One region of the Staphylococcus ureilyticus genome, then DNA from elsewhere that is predicted to be linked to it. Evidence: predicted binding sites of a transcription regulator. Region 1 holds the regulator's gene; the other holds the start of a gene.
What was found. The regulator Rex, encoded in region 1, represses fermentation and respiration genes when NADH is low (regulators of the CRP and FNR family bind a similar motif). The targets are predictions, from matches to a motif close to TTGTGAAATATTTCACAA.

Region 1 (7,902 bases):
AAGTTGATTTATAAAATAACGATCGTGAGAAACAAATAAAATCGTACCTTCAAAATGATCCAATGCTTGCTCTAACATTTCTTTTGAATCTATATCGAGATGATTTGTAGGTTCATCTAAGATAAGTACATTGTTACGCTCAAGCATTAATAAAGCTAATTGCAATCTAGCTTTTTCACCACCAGAAAGGTCATTAATGATTTTTTTAACATCTTCTTGTACAAATAAAAATCGGCCGAGTACTGCGCGAATATCTTTTTCATTCATTGAAGGGTATTGGTCCCACAGATAATCTAGTATTGTTTTACTAGATTTGAATTCAGCTTGTTTTTGATCATAGTAACCGATTTTTAAATTTGCACCAGTAGTGATTTCTCCGTTCAATTTCGGTTGAATACCTGCAATTGTTTTGATTAAAGTCGATTTTCCGATACCGTTAGGCCCAATAATGGCGATATGGTCTCCTTTAGTCACTTCAATATTGATACCTTTGGTAACTGGCTGCTCATATCCAATATCTAAATCTTTGATATGGAAAACATCATTTCCTGTATTTCTATCAAAGTCAAATTGGATATTAGCACTTTTGGCATCAATCATTGGTTTATTGATTCTTTCCATTTTTTCAAGCATTTTTCTACGGCTTTTTGCCATACCAGTAGTTGAAGCCCTTGCTATATTTTTCTCAACAAAAGTTTCTAAGCGTTTAATCTCATCTTGTTGACGTTCATATTCTTGCATGCGTTTTTCATAATACTTATCTCTTTTTTCAATAAATTGTTTATAATTACCTATATAATGTTGCACATCGCCAAGGGCTACATCATAGATTTGATTGACTATTTTATCTAAAAAATATCTGTCATGGCTAATGATAACAATAGCACCTTTAAAATAGTTTAAATAACTTTCTAACCATTGTGTTGTTTCCATATCCAAATGGTTAGTAGGTTCATCAAGTAATAATAAATCAGGTTCACTTAATAACATTTGGGCTAATGAAAGCCTAGTTTTTTGACCACCACTAAAATCATTAATAGGGCGATTGAAATCCGCTTCAGTAAAATTCAGTCCATGGAGCACGGTTTTTATTTTACTTTCATATTGATATCCATCCTGTTGTTCGAATTCATTGGATAAATATTCATAACGATCGATATGACTTTTATATTCGTCTGTATCATATGCATTTGCATGTTGTGCTAACCAATCTGTTTCTTTTTTCATTTCAGCTTCTAGCTTTTTCATATTTTCAAAAGGTTTAGACATTTCTTCAATCACAGTTTGGTTTGTGTTGAGTGTCATTTGTTGTGTTAAATAACCAAGTTTTAAATTTTTACTTTTTGAAACATGTCCACTATCATAACCTTCGACGCCAGCAATAATTTTCATTAATGTAGATTTACCAGCACCGTTACGTCCTACGATACCAATACGTTCACCAGTTTTCACTTCAAAATCTACATTGTTAAAAATATCTTCTCCGTCGAATGATTTAGTAATGTCATTTAATTGTAATAATATCATCCGATTTTGCACCTCTCTATTCATTATCATTCTACCGTATTCTGCGTGTTGTTAAAACTACCAGTGTTTATTTTTATAATGTATTAATGTATAATGTTGTAGTAATTATAAGATTAATTAGACATTATAGTATAGGAGGACAAGATCTTGGCTAACCAAAGCGAAAAGATTCCTCGTGCCACGTTAAAACGGTTACCGTTATATTATAGATTCGTCAATACTTTGAAATCTAAAGGGATAGACAGAGTTAATTCTAAAACAATTAGTGAAGGTTTGAACATTGATTCTGCAACAATTCGTCGTGATTTTTCTTATTTTGGTGAATTAGGCAAAAAAGGGTATGGTTATAATATTGATAGCTTGTTACATTTTTTTAAAAATGAAATAAGTGAAAATGATGAAATTAAAATAGCCATCGTAGGTGTAGGGAACCTAGGTAAAGCATTACTAACATATAATTTTTCTATTCATGATGAAATGACTATTACAGAGGCGTTCGATATACGAGATGATGTGATAGGAACACAAATAGGCAATGTGGTTGTAAGCCCATTTTCGAAAATTACCGATGTCTTAAAGCAAGAGCAAATTGATGTCGTGATATTAACAACGCCTGAAAATGCAGCACAACAAGTTGCAGATACATTAGTTGAAGCTGGCATTAAAGGGATTTTAAATTTTACACCAACACGTGTTTATACGCCATCAGATGTTCAAGTTCATCATATTGATTTAGGGATTGAACTACAATCTTTACTTTTCTTTATGAAAAATTACAGTAATAAATAATAATTTTTAATATTAACTTTGTATAGATGCAAACATTTTTGATGTTTAGTTGTCTATGCAAAGTTTTTTTACTAGCAAGTTTTCATAGCACTTCTTTTCATAAGACTTAAAACAGAAAGGTTGAAATTTCACTGTAAATCTAATATGATAATTCATATTAATTTCATCGGAAAAGAGGTAATGTTATGACGTGGTTAGTAATCAGTGGCTTAATCGTAGGCGGACTTTTGGGGTTTGTCATGCAACGTACACGGTTTTGTCTTGCTGGTGGATTTAGGGATATGTATATCCAAAAAAGTAATAAAATGTTTTATGCCTTATTAATAGCAATATCCGTTCAAAGTATCGGACTACTCGTTTTAACTTCAACAGGATTAGTGCAAATACCAGAGTCCACATATCCAATCATAGGTACGGTTATTGGCTCATTTATTTTTGGTATTGGCATTATATTAGCAGGCGGTTGTGCAACTGGCACATGGTATAGAGCAGGAGAAGGATTAATTGGTAGTTGGATAGCACTTATTGCATATGCATTTACATCAGCTGCTACTAAATTTGGTTTATTATTACCTTTAATGGACGGTATCAATAAACCTACTAATGTAAATACAAGTATGGCTCAAACTACAGGTATTCCGACATGGATTTGGGTCACTTTATTAACAATGATAACGCTCATATTTGTTGTAAAAACACTACGCAAACCAAAACCCAAAATTGCCGTACCAAAGTTAAAACAAAAATTTACAGGAATTCGCTATTATTTATTTGAAAAAAATACCATCCATTTGTTGCAGCTATTGCAGTTGGACTCATTGCATTATTGGCTTGGCCAGTGAGTGAATCTACTGGTAGAATGTACGGTTTAGGCATTACAACACCATCTGCAAACATTGTTCAATTCTTTGTAACTGGTGATGTCCAACTATTAGATTGGGGTGTCTTTCTTGTTTTAGGTATCTTTGCTGGTTCTTATATTGCAGCAAAAGGTGCTAGAGAATTTAAGTGGAGATTACCAGATAAAAAAACAATCCGCAATAGTGTTATTGGTGGCGTATGTATGGGATTTGGTGCATCAGTAGCAGGCGGTTGCTCTATCGGAAATGGTTTAGTTGAAACAGCTACAATGTCTTGGAAAGGTTGGATCGCGCTTGCATCAATGATATTAGGTGCTTGGTTTATGAGTTACTTCATATTTATCAAACCAATGAAAAAAGCTCAAAAATCTACAACGCAAAAAGTTTCTACACAAACACAGACGACGTAAATTTTAATTTTTAGGAGGATTTCATTATGGTATATGAATTAGGTACAGTAGGTATGGTTTGTCCTTTTCCTTTGATTGAAGCACAGAAGAAAATGACTACTTTAGAGAACGGGGACGAATTAAAAATTGATTTTGATTGTACCCAAGCAACTGAAGCAATTCCAAATTGGGCAGCTGAAGAAGGTTACCCAGTTACTAATTATGAACAACTTGATGATGCTTCTTGGACAATCACTGTTCAGAAAGCTTAGTGATATAAAACTAAATTTGAATATCTGAATAAGATAAAACACAATGCTATATGAAGTGATTTCACTTCGTTAAAGGCTGACTACAGAAAAAAAGTCCGAGACATATTTTATGTTTCGGACTTTATTTAGTTCTATAAAAATTTCTCATTTAGTTACACGCGTTGTAAGGTTAAACGAGGTTAGTCCGAGTTGAACTATTTATAAATTTTCTTAAAACTAACAAAGTATATTGATGATTTTTTGAAAGTGTTATTCATAAAGTTGTCAATTGTTAAAAGTGTTTATAAAGCAAGTTGACTTTGATTTTAATAGTATTTAAAGGGATTACAATATGATAAAATAGAGGATGTTTACAGTGCCAAGTAGATTGATTGGAAGAGATAGTAAAAATGATTTACATATCAAAGCGAATTGTCTGTCAGATGATAGAATATCATTTCAATTACAGTCTATATGAACATTTATGATGTCAAAATAATGTGCGAAAAGTTAAATTAAGGCATTTAATAAAGCTATACTAATATTAATATTAAGTTAGAAACTATTTATAGGGATGAATGTTGATGAAACAGAACTTATGTTAAGCATTGTTGATCTGATGTGGTCTTAGTCATAGGAATCATATATTGATTAAACATCATACAAGGTGTAATGATATTGAAGAAGAGAAGCCATAGCGCTTTGAATCGATAAAAAGACAAATCTAATTAAATAGGAATGAAATAAAAACAAATGATGCATAAATGTTATGCTGAGTTGAATTGAGATGGACAATATCCGTAAAGTAGTAGTAAATAATAGGAGGAAATAAAGTGAGTGAATGGACAAGAGATGAACGTTATCAGCGTTACGAAGATATTGATCAAGAAGTAATGGATGAATTAACTGAGCTTGTGAATCAATCTAAATATAGACAATTATTTCATATACAGCCTAAAACAGGACTCTTAAATGATCCTAACGGTCTAATTTATTATAAAGGAGAATACTACATCTCACACCAGTGGTTTCCTTTAGGAGCAGTCCATGGTTTGAAATATTGGTATACATATAAAAGTAAAGATTTAATAAATTTTGAAGATCAAGGGATTTCACTAAAACCAGATACAAAAAATGATAGTCATGGTGTTTATAGCGGCAGCGCATTTACATATCACAATAACTTGTATTATATGTATACAGGAAATCATAGAGATGAAAATTGGAATAGAAAGTCGACACAACATATAGCTAAAGTACTCGATAATGGCGAGGTTCAAAAATTTCCAAAAGCAGTAATAGCAGCACCGCCGTCAGGATATACACAACATTTTAGAGATCCTAAAGTGTTTGTTAAAGATGGAATTTACTATGCAGTCATTGCTGCACAAAATGAAGAAGGATATGGAAGAATACTTCAATACCAATCAACAGACATTGTGAACTGGACATTTCAAGGAGAAATAAAAACAAAGCTTGAGGCGTTTGGTTTTATGTGGGAATGCCCAGATTATTTTAATTTAGATGGCTTCGATTTACTGTTATTTTGTCCACAAGGTATTGAATCGGAGGGTGAAAAATTTAGGAATATTTACCAATCTGGTTATATTATGGGGCAATACGACATAGATCACCTTGTTATGGATCATGGTGATTTTCATGAATTAGATTATGGTTTTGATTTTTATGCGCCTCAAACTTTTACAGATGAATTTGGCGACAGAATACTCATTGGTTGGATGGGTTTACCAGAAGTGACCTATCCTACAGATTCAGATGGTTGGGCGCATTGTTTAACAATTCCGCGTATTTTGACAATTGAACAAGGCAATTTAAAACAACGTCCTATTAAAGCACTTCAACAATTAAGAACGAATAAAGAAACAGCATTAGGTTACGCTAATAAATTTACGCGATTCTTAAAACCATATGAAGGTAAACAATTTGAATTGATTATTGATATCTTGGAAAACGAAGCTACTGAAATATATTTTGAAATAAGAGCCTCAAAATCACAATCTTTGCGCATCGCTTATAATACAAAAAATAAAAAAATTACATTAGATCGTAGTGAAAGTGGCGCATTACCAGAACCAGTAGAAGGTAAAACACGTAGCACTTATTTGGATACACCTTTATCACAATTACAAATGTTCGTTGATACATCTAGCATTGAATTATTTTGTAATGATGGTGAGCGTGTAATGACTTCAAGAATTTTTACAGATGATGATGCGATAGGATTTAAAGCTTCTACTGAATCTGGGCAAGCCTTTCTCAATTTCACAAAATATGATATAAAGGGTGGACAATAAATGAAACGTTTACTTGCAATCGGCGAAGCACTTATCGATTTTATTCCTAATCAAAAAGACTCAAAATTAAAAGACGTAGAAGGGTTTACAAGACAAGTAGGCGGCGCACCTTGTAACGTTGCTTGTACAACCACAAAATTAGGTGGTCAAGCAGCTATGATCACTCAGTTAGGAAACGATGCTTTTGGTGATTTAATTGTAGAAACAATAAGTAATATTGGTGTGTCTACAAACTATATCCGACGAACAGATGAAGCGAACACAACTTTAGCATTTGTAAGTTTAACCAAAGAAGGAGAACGAGATTTTTCATTTTATCGTAAACCATCAGCAGATATGTTATATCAACCTAGCAATATAGATGCAATAACTGTAACAGAAAATGATATGTTACATTTTTGTTCTGTTGATCTCGTAGATAGTCCAATGAAACAAGCGCATAAATCGTTAATAAATAAAGTGAAATCAGCAAATGGTACGATTATATTTGATCCTAACGTACGGTTGCCATTATGGCCAAGTGAAGCGGAATGTAAAAATGCAATTCGTGAATTCTTGCCATCAGCACATATACTTAAAATTTCAGACGAAGAATTGTCATTCGTCACTGGAAAAAAAGATGAAAAAGAAGCAATCGCTTGGTTATTCCAAGGTAGTGTAGAAGCTGTTATATACACTAAGGGTAAAGAAGGTGCTGAAATTCATTTCAAAGATGGTACCGTGCTTAGTCATGGTGGTTATAAAGTGAAAGCAATAGATACGACTGGTGCCGGTGATGCTTTTATAGGTGCATTAATTAATAGATTAGCAGCATCTGATATTATCAATCCGATAGAAGCATTAAAACGAGAAGGTGGAACTATGCTTCAATTTAGTAACATCGTTGCTGCAAAAGTTACTACAAAATATGGCGCTATTGAGAGTATACCTACTTTAGATGAAGTTCAAGTGTTACTTGATTATTAAAAAGAAAGGGAAGGACTTCAATAATTCTCTCAAGTTAAGGTGATTAAGGTTGAATGGGTGTTGAAGGTTGATTTAAGCTGAACGCATATATGAGTTTCACACAATAAATTGAAGAGTGATGTTAAAAGGCTGAGACATTTTTGTAGTCTCAGCCTTTTAGTTTATGTATTAAATTTTTTTAACATTACGTACAGAAGCATAGCAGTGTTCATTATTTTTGAAATAAACAATACGTGACTTAGAATCAATGGATTCAATATTGTGTCTATTGACAACAAAACTATTATGACATCTGAAAAAACGCTCGTCTAAATTATCAATTTCTTTTAAATTACCATAAAATTCAATTTGCCTATTGTCCAAGTGAGCAATCAAACGATGCGAATTCGAAGATGATTCAAAGAACATGACATCATCGTATTGTACATAAATAGAATTGCTGCCGCGTTTAAGTTCGATTGTTTCAACCGTGCTTTCTTTTGAAAGTAATTTCAATCGAGTTTCTGAAGTTTCGAGGCAATCGATCACTCTGGATTTTAATTCGTCAGGATCATCTTTGAAGATGAAATCCATAGCAGCAACTTTATATACAAAGGTTAAATAAGTGAGCTCACTATGACTTGTGACAAATATGATATTGCTCACAGGATCATATTTTCTAATCTCACTTGCTAATTTAATACCGTTAATATCGGCCTCTAATTGTATATCAAGAAAATAACAACCAATATCTTTAAGTTCCTTTGCACGTTCCAATACCTCATAAGGATCTGACGTAGCTACTTCAATTTCCATTGGTTTTTCT
Region 2 (7,902 bases), 250 kb from region 1:
AATTATCAACGTTCGTTAGACTCAATCACACAGTCTAAAATGGCACTTGATAATTATCGTAAACATTTGTCTAAAATCCAGTTTAAACACTAAATCATTGCTGACATCACTTTTTAAATAACATCATAAACGAGAACGACATAGAAATCGCATTTTGATAAAGGATTTCTATGTCGTTCTCGTTTTTAATCTATCGCTAACACTATTTATTTGTTAGTTGTTTACTTTACATCATTTTGAAAAAAGTCGAAAATATTTTTGGCATTATCAGTATTATCAATATTTCCTTTGAATTTATCACTACCAGGGCCATATGCATAAGTATTTACATCTTCTCCTGTATGACCATTAGTAGTCCAACCAGTATTTGATTTGTCATTAATTGGTTTTTGTACAGCATCTTGAACCTTTTGTAATTGACTTTCATATGCTTTTTCATCTTTTTTAAGATCTTTAAGTTTTTTAGCTTCATCTTTTATTTTATTCATTTGATCTTCTGAAACTTCAAAACCGTAACCATCTTTAATGACTTTCTCCACATTTTTGCCTTTGCTAATTTCTTCAGTCATATATTTACCTGAATGTTTCATTTGGTGAATGGCGTCTGGGTTCCAAACGTAATCTTTACCTTTCGCAATAGACATACCACCTGTAGAATGATCTGCAGTAGCTACCACAAGTGTATCTGGATTTTCTTTTGCATAATTCATAGCATATTCAAATGATTTTTCAAATCCAGACATTTCTGACATTACCCCAGTTACATCATTTGGATGCCCTGATTTATCTATAGAAGCGCCCTCAACCATTAAAAAGAATCCTTTGTCGTTTTGTTTTAATTTATTTACGGCACTATCAGTCATATCCACTAATTTTGGATTTTTGTCTGGTGCGTCTATCTGTAATGGCATATCATTATCTGCAAATAATCCTAATACTTGTTTACTTTTGGAATTTTGTAGTTCATTTTTATTTGTAACCACATCGTAACCATCTTTTTTAAATTTGTTTTTTAAATTGCCATTGTCTTTGCCAAAATACTCAGCACCACCACCTAGTAGTACATCAACTTTATGCTTGCCATTAATTTTATCATTGTAAAATTGTTTAGCAATTTCATCCTTTTTATCACGATCATCAACGTGTGATGCGTATGCAGCAGGCGTAGCATCTGTAATTTCAGCCGTAGATACGAGACCAGTTGATTTACCATTTTCTTTAGCTTGTTCTAATACTGTTTTAACATTATTTTTATTAGCATCGACGCCTATAGCTCCATTATACGTTTTTTGTCCTGAACTAAATGCGGTTGCACCAGCTGCTGAATCAGTAACATTTTCTTTTGGATCATTAGGGTTTGTACGTTGACTCCCTATTAGATATTTATCAAAAGCGGTCTGATCCATTTCTTTAGTATCTGGATTATCTGCAAAATAACGATAAGCAGAATTATACGAAGGTCCCATACCGTCACCGACTAAAAAGATAACGTTTTTAGGATTTTTTGTATTACCCATATAAGCTACATTAGCATTCTGATTTGAATCTTTAGACTCATCTTTTTTCCCTGCAGCATAAGTCCCTTGTACACTCCCTAATGATGAACCGGCAATGATTGTCCCTGCAATCGTAGCAGTAGCTAGTTTATTAAGTATTTTCATATAATAACTCCTTTAGATATGTATTATGACCTCAACTTTATTCTAAAGCACGAGTTTTGAGTGAGTATTTTTCTATTGTTAAATTTTTGTAAAAGCATTTATGTAAGTGTACCAACGTAATGACGGATATACAAAAAAGTCATAAATGATACAAAAAAATGTATCATTTATGACTACTTAATATTGCTGACAAATTGATGTGTTATTATATTTTTTAAAGTTGCTGATCATCACTTAATTTATGATAGCCTTTTAGATAATAGAACAATGTCATAAAACCTAAGAACACGATACCAATAACAACTGAAACAACTGTTTCTTTATTAAATAGCATGCCGATTAACACCATGATAAAGAACGCCATTGTAATATAATTTGTTATTGCGCCGCCTGGCATTTTAAAAGGATGATTTTTGAGTTCTTCGCTGTGATTTTTTCTGAATCTTAAATGACTAATTAATATCATAAACCACGGTACCATACCTGGTAAAATCGAGGCACTGTATACGTAAACAAAAATACTATCTGCTCCTTTAATAAATAAAGGCAAAATAACATTTAATAACGCGCCAACTAAAATACCAATTGCTATTGCAGTAACCGTCCAAATAGGAACACCATTTTTCATAACTTTACGGAAAAATTTAGGTAACATGCCCTTTTGAGATAAGTTCAACGTCATTCGACTAGCGCTAAATATACCAGAATTACATCCTGACATCGCTGCAGTCAAAACTACAAAGTTAATGAGTCCAGCAGCAAATGTAATACCCACTTTTGCAAATGTTGCAACAAATGGACTGCCAATGTTTCCTAATTCATCCCAAGGATAAACAGTTACAATAACGAAAATGGCTCCGATATAGAAAATTAATATACGCCATATAACACCATTAACCGCACTTTTAATATTTTTTTGTGGATCTTTCGTTTCACCAGCAGTAATACCGATTAATTCAACACCTTGATAAGAACCAATTACAATAGAAAGTGCGAAGAAGAAACCAATCCAACCATTAGGCATAAAGCCACCATGTGACCATAAATTAGAAAGACCTATAGCCTCTCCACCATTACCAAGTCCAAAGAAAATCAAACCGAACCCTGCAATAATCATCAAGATAATAGTTACTACTTTTATCATTGCAAACCAAAATTCAAATTCACCAAAAGCTTTAACTGATACTAAGTTAGCACCAGCCAACAATAATACAACTATAATACCTGGTATCCATTGTGGTAAATCAGGAAACCAATAATTCATATATTCTCCAACGGCGATAACCTCACTCATACCTACAACAACCCATTGGAAAATATTACTCCATGCTGTCAGATAACCAGCAACTGGATTTATGTAATCACTTGCAAAGTTTGCAAAAGAACCTGAAGTCGGGTGTAAATATACCATTTCCCCCATAGCTCTCATCACTAAAAATAAAAACAGCCCAGCTATTAAATAGGCAAATATTACTGAAGGCCCTGTCCATTTAATCGTACTTGTCGCCCCCATAAAGAGTCCGACACCAATCGTTCCACCAAGTGCTATCATCCGCATTTGACGTGCACCTAGTCCCCTTTGTAATTCGTTATTCTCATTCATCATTCAAACCCCATCTCATTCAAATATAAGTGAAAATAATTCACTTATTATGACGCTATTATACTATAAATTCTAAAAATTAAAACAATTATTTTTCATTTATGTAAGCCCTTACATATGTTTTTATTTTAGATTACTTTTAGAGAAAACGCAATGTATATTTTCATTTCAATATGATAGAGAACAATTAAATACTATCTTTAGTTAATTGAGTGTCACTATTTAATTATGATTATTTTGTGAATTCTTTCACAAAAACACTGTAACATAGTATACTATTTTTAATTAATAGAAAGTGAGGATAAAGTTTTGAACGAAAAAAATATTAAATGGGATAAAGTTTTTTATGGTAAAGCGTGGGTTCATCATGTCGTAGAGACAATTCGTGCCAAAGATATTTTACAAAGTTTTTATTTAAAACGTTATCTATTACGTGCCATAATGGCTGGTTTTATTTTAGGTGTGATTACAGTTTTTGTATTGCTCATTAAAGCTTCATTAGCCTCTGATATTCCAATGGGCGTTGCAAATATAGTCGGTGCGGTTGCATTTAGTTTTGCTTTAGTGTTAATACTTTTTACAAATTCCGAATTATTAACGAGTAACTTTATGTATTTTACAGTTGGACTGTATTATCGCGTCATTTCGCCAATCCGCGTTTTTAAAATATTTGTACTCTGTTTTATTGGTAATGCTTTAGGTGGATTGGTGTTCTTCTTATTGATTCGTTCCTCAGACATTATGACACCTGAGATGATGCAACAATTAGAAGCTACAATTGATCATAAAACACTAACGGCAGGTTTTGTTGCCATTCTTATAAAAGGTATTTTTGCTAATTTCTTTATAAATATATCGCTTGTCATAGCTATGCAAATTGATGATGTTTTGGCAAAAATGTTTGTCATGATGTTTGGTGTATCCATTTTCTCATTTATGGGTTACGAACACGTTGTTTATAATACCGTATTATTCGCAGGTGGAGTCGTTTACCATAGTGATGTACTTTCAGCCATGCCTGCTTTAATCAATTTGCTAGGGGCAGGTATCGGCAATTATATCGGAGGCGGTTTAGTAATAGGCTTGTTCTATGCTTATTTAAACGACCATAAGCAATATCAAAAAAGTAAAGTACAATGACTACAACTTGCATTATTGTAATGATGAGCTAGAGTCTAACGTTCATGAAGTTATAGTTCCTAATTTTATATGATATAATGCTCAATAGATTTTATTATAAAGGAGTTCAATATGAATAAACATCTATTGAAACGTACAATCACAGTTTCAATTATATTTGGTATATTATTTTTCCTAATTAATTATTTTAGCGATAGTGATGTTTCTGCCGGAAATTTAATGCTAAAAAGTTTACTAACGATTGTTGTATTTGGGATACTATATTACTTAATTTTTACTATTGTAAATTCACCAGAGCGAAAATATAAATTTGGTATTACATTACCTATTTCACTACTAATTGCAATCATAATCAGCGCTATATTTTCTGCTTTAAAAATCGGTATCATAACCGGATTGATTATTGGTATCATTGCAGGGTATATCTGGGAATATATCGATACTCATAAAAATGGTGGTGATAAATCATGAGTATTTTCATTGGTATTGTTGTTATCATTTTACTAAGTGTAAGTTTAATCCCTAATTTAAAAGCTGTAAAAAAATCTAAAGCTGCTGGAGAAAAAAATCCACGTTTTGCAATTATGGTAGGTATTGATTCTATATTACTCGTATTAGTTATTGTGACACTAATACTTCAATTTTTAAAATAGACTATCATTTTTCATTTCGATATTATAAAACCCCTTATTGAAGCATTTTCCAATGTCAAAATAAGGGGTTTTAAATTAAAATTGATTTTGTAAAATAAGATAATATAAGGCCAAAGCTCCGAATAAGTAAATAAGACTTCCAACCATAAATGACCGGAATTGTATTTTTAAGGGGACTTTTTTATTAAAAATAGGTCCTAAAACTAAATTTCCTATTGCTAAAACAATTGGTCCTCCTAAAAAAAATAAAATTAAATAACCATTCATAACTTAGCCTCTACTTTTTTCAAAATATTTTTCAATGATAGCTGTACCTGATATGTCTTTATCTAAATATACTATGTTACTAAAATCTTGTTTTTCCGTCATATCATTCGTATTTACAATAACATCTAAACCAGCATTCACCGCTGCAGTTGCCCCATTGACTGAGTCTTCTATAGCTAAACAATTAACAGGATTATAGTTTAATCTTTGAACTGCTGTTAAATATAGTTCGGGACTTGGCTTTATTTCTTCTACATCCTCTCGTCCAACAACAACATCAATATACGCATCTAATCCTAATTGATCAAACGTTGGTTGAATATCGTTTCTAAAACTACTTGTCGCAATAGCCATGGGTATATGGCGCACTTTACAATAATCCATAAGTTGTTTCATATGTGTAACTATCGGTAAATGTATACTCGTTTCATTATGCTCTTGATATATTTTTTCTTTACGTTCTTGTCCTAGTTGGCCTTCTAGATACTGATGCAAATCTGAAGCCAATCCCCCAATAGATTGACGATAAAAATCTAAACTAACTTCTTCCAAACCATAATGATTTAAATGTTTATTTATTATTTCAAACAAGTGTTTTTCTGTATCTATAATTGTACCATCAAAATCAAATATCACAGCGCGATACATACATTTCCCCTCCTATAATTTAACAGAATTGAATCAAATTATTGTCAGTGTATCATATTTTATACTTCTCTAGCCTATCAAAGACAGAGATAACATAAACTAAGAGAAAAACACGAAAAAATTAATGTTTTCCTCTTAGTTTAGAACTTCATACTAATTTTATCTTAAAATCAATGATACTTACCTTTTATTCCAGTATTTTGCAAGTATTGGACCTGTAATATTATGTATTAAGCTGAACACGGCTCCTGGAACTGCAGATAATGGGTTGAAATGTACTGTAGCTAAAGAAACTGCTAGCCCTGAATTTTGCATACCTACCTCTATCGATACTGCCTTTTTGTCCGGTCGGTCTAATTTTAGGATTTTGGCAAATGTATAACCAAGTATATAGCCAATCAAATTATGAAGAATGACAACCGCAAAAATAAGCAATCCAGTGGCTAAAATTTGTGCTTTACTACTACCAACTACAGATGCAAGTATTAATGAAATAGCTATAACGGAAACGATTGGTAATGCAGTGGCAGTCTTGTCAGCAAATGTCTTGAACAGTTTTTGCAGTACAAACCCAATGATTATTGGTATTAAAATCACTTGAACGACTGACCAAAACATACTGATAAATGAAACTTGTAACCATTCATGCGCAAATAAATATATTAAAGCTGGTGTTAAAAATGGTGCTAGTAATGTTGAAACACTTGTGATAGCTACTGACAATGCAACATTTGCATTTGCTAAGTAACTCATAACGTTACTAGATGTACCACCTGGACAACATCCAACTAAAATCACACCAATTGCAATTTCTGGAGGCAAATGAAACAGTTTGACAATTAAAAACGCACTTAAAGGCATAATCGTATACTGCAAAACCACACCAATGATTACAGATCTAGGTGCTTGAAATATGATTTTAAAATCTTTGGGGTCTATGGTTAATCCCATACCTAGCATAACAATTCCTAGTAAATAAGGTACCCAATTACTTAAAGTAGAAAGTTGCATTGGAAATATAAAACCAATGACAGCTGCAATAAGCATCCATACTAAGAACGTATTCGTTGCAAACTTACTTACTTTTGATAACATCTAAAACACTTCCCTCTCTGTATTAATAAAGAAGAATGTATCATATTTTGAACATCGAAACAACAGAATTTTCTAAATATTTCGACTTTAAAACCCTAGGAATTTCCAAAATTTTATACTTCGTTCTAAAGACCTAGTGTCTTCTTTTAAAAAGAGTGGTACAATTTAATAGAATTTAAAACATGTATAATTTTAAGGGCACTAAATATTAATTTTAATATACGTATGTCACTTTATATAGATATGGAGGTATAATATGTTTTTAGATAAAACTGAAACGTTTGTTTTAAACATCAGTGGTTTAAATAAACGTCATATCCGCAAAAATTTGTTAAAACTTTTGAAACAAGTCCACTTTTGTAAATCGTTCAAATTTACTATTTTCAAAAAAAATCATTTATATGCTTTAGAAGTGAATTTACCCAAGCAACAACTACCATATTTGATTAGTTTTCTTAGCTTCCACAATTATTTAATCTATCAAATTTTAGAAAATAATCATGCACAAGACCTACTAGACTTGGATCATTTACTATTATCATCTAAGCGTTTCGAAATCGCTGTTGACGGCCTTCATGATGCATTTATTAAAGACAAAGTTATCGATATTATGAATTTACTCAATCACACTGAAACAATTGTTTATACCTTCAATCGAAATACCATCAACGTTTCTTGTTCGCCTACAGTATTCTCTAAATTAATTCACGCTATCGCAACACACAACATTGATGTTTACAGTGCTACCTACCAACCACGTTTAATGCATAAAACGAGAATTTCTTAAAAACATTAATGTACGACATCACTCACATATACAGTAAAATTGATTTAG

Region 2: the regulator Rex is predicted to act here: its motif matches at 3,502-3,519, upstream of MUA21_RS09815 (formate/nitrite transporter family protein).

The regions. Positions count from the first base shown of each region.
Region 1 is NZ_CP094825.1:1,708,037-1,715,938, reverse strand. It holds gene abc-f (ribosomal protection-like ABC-F family protein) at 1-1,527, opposite strand, end outside; gene MUA21_RS08520 (redox-sensing transcriptional repressor Rex) at 1,675-2,316, shown strand; partial or broken gene MUA21_RS08515 (YeeE/YedE family protein) at 2,502-3,586, shown strand; gene MUA21_RS08510 (sulfurtransferase TusA family protein) at 3,613-3,837, shown strand; gene MUA21_RS08505 (sucrose-6-phosphate hydrolase) at 4,650-6,131, shown strand; gene MUA21_RS08500 (carbohydrate kinase family protein) at 6,132-7,097, shown strand; gene agrA (quorum-sensing response regulator AgrA) at 7,266-7,902, opposite strand, start outside.
Region 2 is NZ_CP094825.1:1,953,542-1,961,443, forward strand. It holds gene MUA21_RS09800 (MurR/RpiR family transcriptional regulator) at 1-93, shown strand, start outside; gene MUA21_RS09805 (alkaline phosphatase) at 222-1,661, opposite strand; gene MUA21_RS09810 (amino acid permease) at 1,876-3,264, opposite strand; gene MUA21_RS09815 (formate/nitrite transporter family protein) at 3,574-4,404, shown strand; gene MUA21_RS09820 (SND2/TMEM208 family protein) at 4,516-4,875, shown strand; gene MUA21_RS09825 (hypothetical protein) at 4,872-5,057, shown strand; gene MUA21_RS09830 (hypothetical protein) at 5,133-5,324, opposite strand; gene MUA21_RS09835 (HAD family hydrolase) at 5,328-5,972, opposite strand; gene MUA21_RS09840 (bile acid:sodium symporter family protein) at 6,153-7,067, opposite strand; gene MUA21_RS09845 (hypothetical protein) at 7,324-7,854, shown strand.